DNA from 2 places in the Streptomyces sp. NPDC007971 genome. Region 2 is predicted to be linked to the other one. Evidence: riboswitches for the same ligand, from Rfam matches in the RefSeq annotation. Region 2 holds a riboswitch; the other holds the start of a gene.
The links. Region 2 has a riboswitch for cyclic di-AMP ahead of ACFZCP_RS17490 (peptidoglycan DD-metalloendopeptidase family protein). Riboswitches for the same ligand answer to the same signal wherever they lie in the genome.
Positions count from the first base shown of each region.

Region 1: linked by a shared signal. The riboswitch ahead of ACFZCP_RS06375 (transglycosylase family protein) and the one ahead of ACFZCP_RS17490 (peptidoglycan DD-metalloendopeptidase family protein) in region 2 are both predicted to bind cyclic di-AMP.

Region 1 covers NZ_JBIBJK010000002.1:566,581-570,477, reverse strand. The annotation lists gene eno (phosphopyruvate hydratase) at 1-1,209, opposite strand, end outside; gene ACFZCP_RS06375 (transglycosylase family protein) at 1,551-2,264, opposite strand; cyclic di-AMP (ydaO/yuaA leader) riboswitch at 2,269-2,441, opposite strand; gene ACFZCP_RS06370 (transglycosylase family protein) at 2,624-3,721, opposite strand; gene ACFZCP_RS06365 (cytochrome P450) at 3,888-3,897, opposite strand, start outside.
Region 2 covers NZ_JBIBJK010000007.1:358,889-362,785, forward strand. The annotation lists gene ACFZCP_RS17485 (alpha-galactosidase) at 1-1,185, shown strand, start outside; cyclic di-AMP (ydaO/yuaA leader) riboswitch at 1,456-1,652, shown strand; gene ACFZCP_RS17490 (peptidoglycan DD-metalloendopeptidase family protein) at 1,657-2,673, shown strand; gene ACFZCP_RS17495 (GDSL-type esterase/lipase family protein) at 2,931-3,716, shown strand; gene ACFZCP_RS17500 (TetR family transcriptional regulator C-terminal domain-containing protein) at 3,779-3,897, opposite strand, start outside.

The sequences.
Region 1 (3,897 bases), on a different contig from region 2:
CTGGTTGTACTTGGCGACGCGCTCCGAGCGGGCCGGGGCACCGGTCTTGATCTGGCCGCAGTTGGTGGCGACGGCCAGGTCGGCGATGGTGACGTCCTCGGTCTCGCCGGAGCGGTGGGACATCATGCACTTGAAGCCGTTGCGCTGGGCCAGCTCCACGGCGTCCAGGGTCTCGGTCAGCGAGCCGATCTGGTTGACCTTGACCAGCAGGGCGTTGGCGGTGCCCTCCTCGATGCCGCGGGCCAGACGCTCCGGGTTGGTGACGAACAGGTCGTCGCCGACCAGCTGGACCTTGTCGCCGAGCTTGTCGGTGATGACCTTCCAGCCGGCCCAGTCGTCCTCGAACAGCGGGTCCTCGATGGAGACGAGCGGGTAGGCCGCCACCAGTTCCTCGTAGTACTCGGTCATCTCGGCGGCCGAGCGGGACTTGCCCTCGAACTCGTACTTGCCGTCCTTGTAGAACTCGGACGCGGCGACGTCGAGCGCGAGCGCGATCTGCTCGCCGGGGACGTAGCCGGCCTGCTTGACGGCCTCGAGGATGAGGTCGAGGGCCTCGCGGTTGGAGCCGAGGTTCGGGGCGAAGCCGCCCTCGTCGCCGAGACCGGTGGACAGGCCCTTGCTCTTCAGGACCTTCTTGAGGGTGTGGTAGACCTCGGTGCCCCAGCGCAGGGCCTCGGAGAAGGACTCCGCGCCGATCGGGGCGATCATGAACTCCTGGATGTCCACGTTGGAGTCGGCGTGCGAGCCGCCGTTCAGGATGTTCATCATCGGCACCGGCAGCAGGTGCGCGTTCGGGCCGCCCAGGTAGCGGAAGAGCGGCAGGTCGCTGGCCTCGGAGGCGGCGTGGGCGACGGCGAGGGAGACACCCAGGATGGCGTTGGCGCCGAGGGAGCCCTTGTTGTCGGTGGCGTCCAGGTCGAACATGGCCTGGTCGATCAGGCGCTGCTCGGTGGCGTCGTAGCCGACCAGCTCCGGGCCGATCTGCTCGATGACGGCGAGGACGGCCTTCTCCACGCCCTTGCCCTGGTAGCGGTTCGGGTCACCGTCGCGCAGCTCGATGGCCTCGAAGGCACCGGTGGAGGCGCCGGACGGGACGGCGGCACGACCCGTGCTGCCGTCGTCGAGGCCGACCTCGACCTCGACCGTGGGGTTGCCTCGGGAGTCCAGGATTTCCCGGGCTACGACGACGTCGATGGACGGCACGAGCATCTCCTTCATGGATGTGACGCTGGTTGTGCGGGGCGGGTGCGCCTTGCGACTAGAGCCTAACCGTCCCGGGGGCGTCGGCCATCGACCGACCGCCCCGTGGACAGGGAGACGGTACCTATTGTTCACCCTCGGAACAAAGAGGCTTCCGGATGAGGTCCGGCTGAAGAGTGGGGAAACGGAGCGGCGAGCCGGGCCGGGAGAACAAACAACCCCGCCCCGGCGCGTACGGGGGAACACGCGCCGGGGCGGGGAGCCCGTGGGGACGGGGGGTGACCCTCACGAGGCCTTCGGAATGGGGGCCGGCCTTGTGAGAGCGCTGTGGTTCCGGTGGGAACCCGGTGTCACTTCAGGTGCAGCTGCTGACCCGGGTAGATGAGGTTGGCGTCCTCGACGATGTCCTTGTTCAGCTCGAACAGCTTCTGCCAGCCGCCCTTGACGCCGTGCTTCTCGGCGATGGTGCTGAGGGTGTCGCCCTTGACGACCTTGTACTCGCCGTCGCCCTTCTTGACCTTCTTGCCGGTCGGGGTGGTGACGGTCTTGCTCGGGGCCGGGCGCTCGGCCGAGCGGGAGGCGGCCTGCGTGTCGGTGGAGCGCGAGGTCGTGCTCGGCGCGGCGGGCTTCGCCGGGGCGGGCTTCGCCGGGGCGCTCTTCGACTCGGTGGTGGGGGCGGAGCCGCCGTAGGGGGTGCTGGACAGCCCCGTGCCGCACACCGGCCAGGCGCCCTTGCCCTGGGCGGCGAGGACCTTCTCGGCGACGGCTATCTGCTGCGCCTTGGTGGCCTGGTTGGCCTGCGCGGCGTAGGCGGTGCCGCCGTACGCGGCCCAGGTGGAGGCGGAGAACTGCAGGCCGCCGTAGTAGCCGTTGCCGGTGTTGATGGACCAGTTGCCGCCGGCCTCGCACTGGGCGACCGCGTCCCACTCGGAGGCGGTGGCGGCGGAGGCGTTGCCGGCCGCCATCAGCGGGGCGGCGACGACGGCGCCGGTGACACCGGCGAGCGCGATGACCCGGGTGGCCTTGGACGGACGACGGTGCTTGCCCTTGCCGGAAAACAGCATGGATCGATCCCCTCACCGACGCCTGCGAGGTGAGCTGTCGGGTTCGGGCCGGTTGAGTTGCCCGGCCGCACCTCCTGGAGAGGCACGGCTTCACCCCCAGCCGGTTCCAGCAGTCTCAACTGCCGGGCCCGGCACTTACCTTGGGTCCCCCGCTCCTGCCTACGGCGCATGACGCGACGACTGTTCCCGGGCAACCGCTGGCAGGACTCGGCGTTGCGACTGCCGGGGCTCGTGGTGACGAGCGGCCTCGACCGTAGCCATGCGCTCGGCGGAATTTCAAAGACGATCAGGGCTTCTGAGACTCATCCCACACTTTCGCCAAACCGGACATTAGGCATGAAGCGGGGCGCCAACTCCCGCTACTTTCCGCCCTTTTCCGCACCGATATTCAGGGTCTGACCGGGAGTGATGTCGTTCGGGTCGGCGCCGATGGCCTTCTTGTTCTCGGCATACAGGCCGCACCATCCGCCGTCGACGTCAAGGGAGTCGGCGATGGAGACGAGGGTGTCGCCCTCACGAACGGTGTAGGTGCTCGCGTCACGGGAGGCGTGACGGCCCAAGGAGGCATCGCTCCGACCGTCTGTGGTCGCGCTTTCGTCCGCGCTCCCGCCGCGGTGACGTCCGCCGCTGCTGAGCGCGCCGGTGTCGACCAGGCTCCAAGAGCCATCGATCTGCCCGGAATTGTCCGGGTCTTCTCCGGCGGGGTCCGCGGTGGGCGAGTCGCCCCCCTGCTCGCCCTGAGAGCCGGGCGAGGAGGATTTGTCGGACTTGGGGGTTTCATCGGTCTTGTCGGAGCCATCGGAACCGGCTTGCTTACCGGTGCTCGGGGACGGCTTGGCGTGCGCACCCGAGGAGGAATCGGACGAGGGCGACGAAGACGATGAATCCGGCAGACCGGAAGAGTCGGAAGAATCGCCGGAGTCGGACGAGTGCTTGGACTGGGAGGAGTGGTCGGAGCCCTGGGCGTCCGAGCCCTGCGCGTCGGAGCCCTGCGCGTCCGAACCCTGCGCGTCGGAGCCCTGCGCGTCGGAGCCCTGCGCGTCGGAGTCGCCGAGGCCCGTGTCGACGTTCACGGAGCCGGAGTTGGAGGTCAGGCCGGAGAGCAGGGCGCAGGTGGCCCACGGGGTGGTGCCCCGGTCGGCAAGGATCTTCTCGGCGACGGCTATCTGCTGCGAACGGCTGGCCTGGTCGGCGCTGTAGGCGTACTCCGAGCCGCCGTACGCGTTCCAGTCGTCCTGGGATATCTGCAGGCCGCCGTAGTACCCGTTGCCGTTGTCCGCGCTCCACGAACCCCCGCTCTCGCACTGGGCCACCTTGTCCCATGTGGTGCCGTCGGCCGCGTTGGCGCTCGCGGCGCCGAGGAGCGGGATGGCGATGGCGGAGCCGGTCACTCCGGCCGCGACGAGGAGAGCCGGAGCCTGGCGGGGGCGACGGTGACGACCGTTCCCGGTGAGCATGCGGAAGCCTTTCGTGCGACAACGGGACCGGCGTGGCAGGTGAAGCTGGGCGCCACGCTGATGGGTGAACGTATAGGCAGACGATCACTTGTCACAAGTTAATGCCGCGTAGATCACGTGAAGATCACAAAATTGATGTCTGCCGGACGTGCCCGGGCGGGCGTGATCACGGGACG
Region 2 (3,897 bases):
CCGGTGCTGTTCAACTCCTGGGAGGCGACCACCTTCGACATCTCCGAGGAGCAGCAGGCCGCCCTCGCCCGGCTGGCTGCGGGAATCGGTGTCGAGCTGTTCGTCGTGGACGACGGCTGGTTCGGCGCCCGCACCAGCGACCGGGCCGGGCTCGGCGACTGGACACCCAACCCCGACCGCTTCCCGCACGGCCTCAAGCCCCTCGCCGACCAGGTGCACGGCCTCGGCATGCAGTTCGGCATCTGGGTCGAGCCCGAGATGGTCAACCCCGACAGCGACCACTACCGCGCCCACCCCGACTGGGTTCAGTATCAAGTGGGGCGAAATCGGACAGAGCTGCGCAATCAGCTCGTCCTCAATCTCGCCCGTGAGGACGTCCAGGAGTACCTCTGGGAACAGCTGGACACCCTCCTGTCCGGCGCGCCCATCGACTATGTGAAGTGGGACTTCAACCGCTGCTTCACCGACGCCGGCTGGTCGGGGGAGCCGTACCCGCAGCGCCTGTGGGTCGACCACGTCCGCGCCCTGTACGCCCTGCTGGACCGGCTGCGTGCCGCCCACCCCCACGTCGCCTTCGAGTCCTGCTCGGGCGGCGGTGGCCGGATCGACCTCGGTGTGCTCAGCCGCACGGACCAGGTGTGGACCTCCGACAACACCGACCCTCTCGACCGGCTCGCCATCCAGCACGGCTTCAGTCAGATCCATCCCGCGCGGGTCATGGCCGCCTGGGTCACCGACAGTCCGAACGCGCAGCTCAACGGGCGGGTCAGCTCGCTTCGGTTCCGCTTCGTCAGCGCGATGGCCGGAGTGCTCGGCGTCGGCGGCGACCTCACCGAGTGGACCGCCGAGGAGCTGGCCGAGGCCGGCGAATGGGTGAGCCTCTACAAGGAGATCCGTCCGGTCGTCCAGCGTGGCGACCTCTACCGGCTGCGCCCTCCGACGGGTGGCCTGAGCGCCGTGCAGTACGTCCTCGGGGACGAGACCGTGGTCCTCGCCTGCCTCCAGGCGCAGCACTACGGCGAGCCGGTACCGGCGCTGCGGCTGCGGGGCCTCGATCCGGCCGCACAGTATGAATGCCGCGAAACGGGCGAAGTGCACCGCGGTGCCGTATTGCTGCACCACGGACTGCGCACGGGGCTGACGGGTGACCTGGATGCGAGAGTTCTCCGTCTTCGACGCATCTGAGCCTTCTGCCTGAATTGAGGCCTTCATTGCAACTCGCTCTGGAATGGGCGAATGTGGCGCGCCGGCGCGTGAGGAGCGTCATATCCGTGACCGTGTGTCGCGCGTCATGTCCACGTAATTCTCGTACGGGCGACGGAATGTGAAAGGGCTCCCGACGGGGGAATTCACGGAGGGTGACCGTGAATTCCCGAATTCGATCACCTCGGGAACCTACGCCGGGAACCTGCCGCTTGTCCGGCTGCGTCTTGCTCGCTTACGTTCGCCATCAATCCGGACGGAACGCCGAATCCTGCCGCCGCCCGGAGTCCCCACACCCATGACCCGTGCGCGGCAGGAGCGGGGGACCCACCAGGTACGACAGCCTGTCCCGGTCTCCGCGACAGGCTTGGGGTGCAGCCGTGCAGCGCGCGGCCGGACAGCTCCAGTCCGAACCCGACAGCTCACCTCGCAGGCGCCGGAGAGGAACGCGCCATGCCCGCGAAGGGTAAGCACCGACGCCCGAAGCCCCGGCGTTTCACCCGCTCGATCGCCGTCGCCGGAACCGGCGGCGCCGCGCTGGCTCTGCCGCTCATGGGGGCCGCCGGAGCACACGCCGCCACCCCCCAGACAGTTTCCGGAAAAGCCGTGCAGTCGCTTCCGCACGCGGAAAAGGACGTCGCGGAAAAGGCGGCTGTGAAAAAGGCTGCAGCGCAGCGGAATTCGGGCGCACACAGCTACACGGTGAAGCCCGGCGACTGGCTGGCGAAGATCGCCGACGAGCACAACGTCCGCGGTGGCTGGCACCGGCTCTACGCGGACAACCGGCAGGCCGTCGGCGAGAACCCCTCGCTGATCCACCCGGGCCTGAAGCTGTCGCTCGGCGCGAAGGCCGCCCCGGCGCACACCGAGCCCGCCCGGCCCTCCCGGCCCGCGCAGACCTATCAGCCGTCGGACGCCGGTGCGCAGCCCTCTCAGTCGTCGGACGCCGGTGCGCAGGCCACGCAGTCGTCGGACGCCGGTGCACAGGCCTCCGGTTCCGGCGTCGCCGCGCAGACGTCCCCGGCCGGCCAGGCCTCCGGGGCCGCCACCACCCCCGACACCGGCTACACCCTCCCGGTCACCGGTGCCACCGTCGGCACCGGCTACCACGTGCCCGGCAGCATGTGGTCCAGCGGGTACCACACCGGCGTCGACTTCGTCGTCCCGACCGGCACCTCGGTCAAGGCCGTCGCCGCCGGCACCGTCGTCTCCGCCGGGTGGGGCGGCGCGTACGGCAACCAGGTCGTCATCAAGCTGAACGACGGCTACTACGCCCAGTACGCCCACCTCTCCCAGCTGTCCGTCTCGGCCGGCCAGACCGTGACCGAGGGCCAGCAGGTCGGCCTGTCCGGTGCGACCGGCAACGTGACCGGCCCGCACCTGCACTTCGAGATCCGGACCACGCCGGACTACGGCTCGGACGTCGACCCGGTCGGCTACCTCCGCGCGCACGGCGTCGCCGTCGGCTGAGCCACCGGCGACCGCCTCGCCCCACCTTCCTGACACGCCGCCGAGGGCCGGACCCGATCCCCGGGTCCGGCCCTCGGCGTCCTGCACGGCTGTTCAGCCCGTCAACGCCTGTGACCAGGGCCTTATTCCGGGATCGGTCACTTTCAAAAGTGTCTTATGTCACCGCTCGTCAACCCCGTATTACGGTCGCGTAGGTCACATCCGAGGGTGAATCATGGTCCGCCGTGGCAGACGATTCGAAGAGTGACAACACATCAGTGATCGGGTCGTACGTGGCGGTGGGGGACAGCTTCACCGAGGGCGTCGGCGACCCCGGGCCCGACGGGGCGTTCGTAGGCTGGGCCGACCGCTTCGCGGTGCTGCTCGCCGACCGGCGGCCCGAGGGCGACTTCGTGTACACGAACCTGGCCGTACGCGGAAAGCTGCTCGACCAGATCATGGCCGACCAGCTTCAGCAGGCCGTCGAACTGGCCCCGGACCTGGTCTCCTTCTGCGCGGGCGGCAACGACATCATCCGGCCCGGCACCGACCCCGACGAGGTGGCCGAGCGTTTCGAGCGGGCCGTGTCCCAGCTCACCGAGGCCGTCGGCACGGTCCTGGTGACGACCGGCTTCGACACCCGTGGCGTCCCCTTGCTCAAGCACCTGCGCGGCAAGATCGCCACCTACAACGGGCACGTGCGCGCCATCGCCGACCGGTACGGGTGCCCCGTGCTCGACCTGTGGTCCCTCAAGTCCGTCCAGGACCGCAGGGCCTGGGACGACGACCGCCTGCACCTGTCGCCCGAGGGGCACACCCGCGTGGCCCTGCGGGCCGGCCAGGCCCTGGGGCTCGAAGTCCCGGCCGACCCGGAGCAGGCATGGCCTTCGCTCCCGCCCCGGGGCACCCTGGAGATCCGCCGTGACGACGTCCACTGGGCCCGCGAGTACCTCGTGCCGTGGATCGGCCGCCGACTGCGCGGCGAGTCCTCCGGGGACCATGTGACGGCGAAGGGCACCCTGTCGCCGGACGACATCAAGATGAGGATCGCGTCGGTGGCCTGACGGCCTGCACCCGTGCCCCGTGCCGCAGGCTCAGCGGTGCGGGGCACGCGTGTGCGGCCCGCTCACCGCGTCGGCGCGGTCAACGCCTCGCGCTCCAGACCGAGTTCACGGGCCAGGGCATCGTCCACCCAGGCCTGCGCCCGCGAGCGCGGCACCGCGCCCGGATAGGACGTCAGCTGCA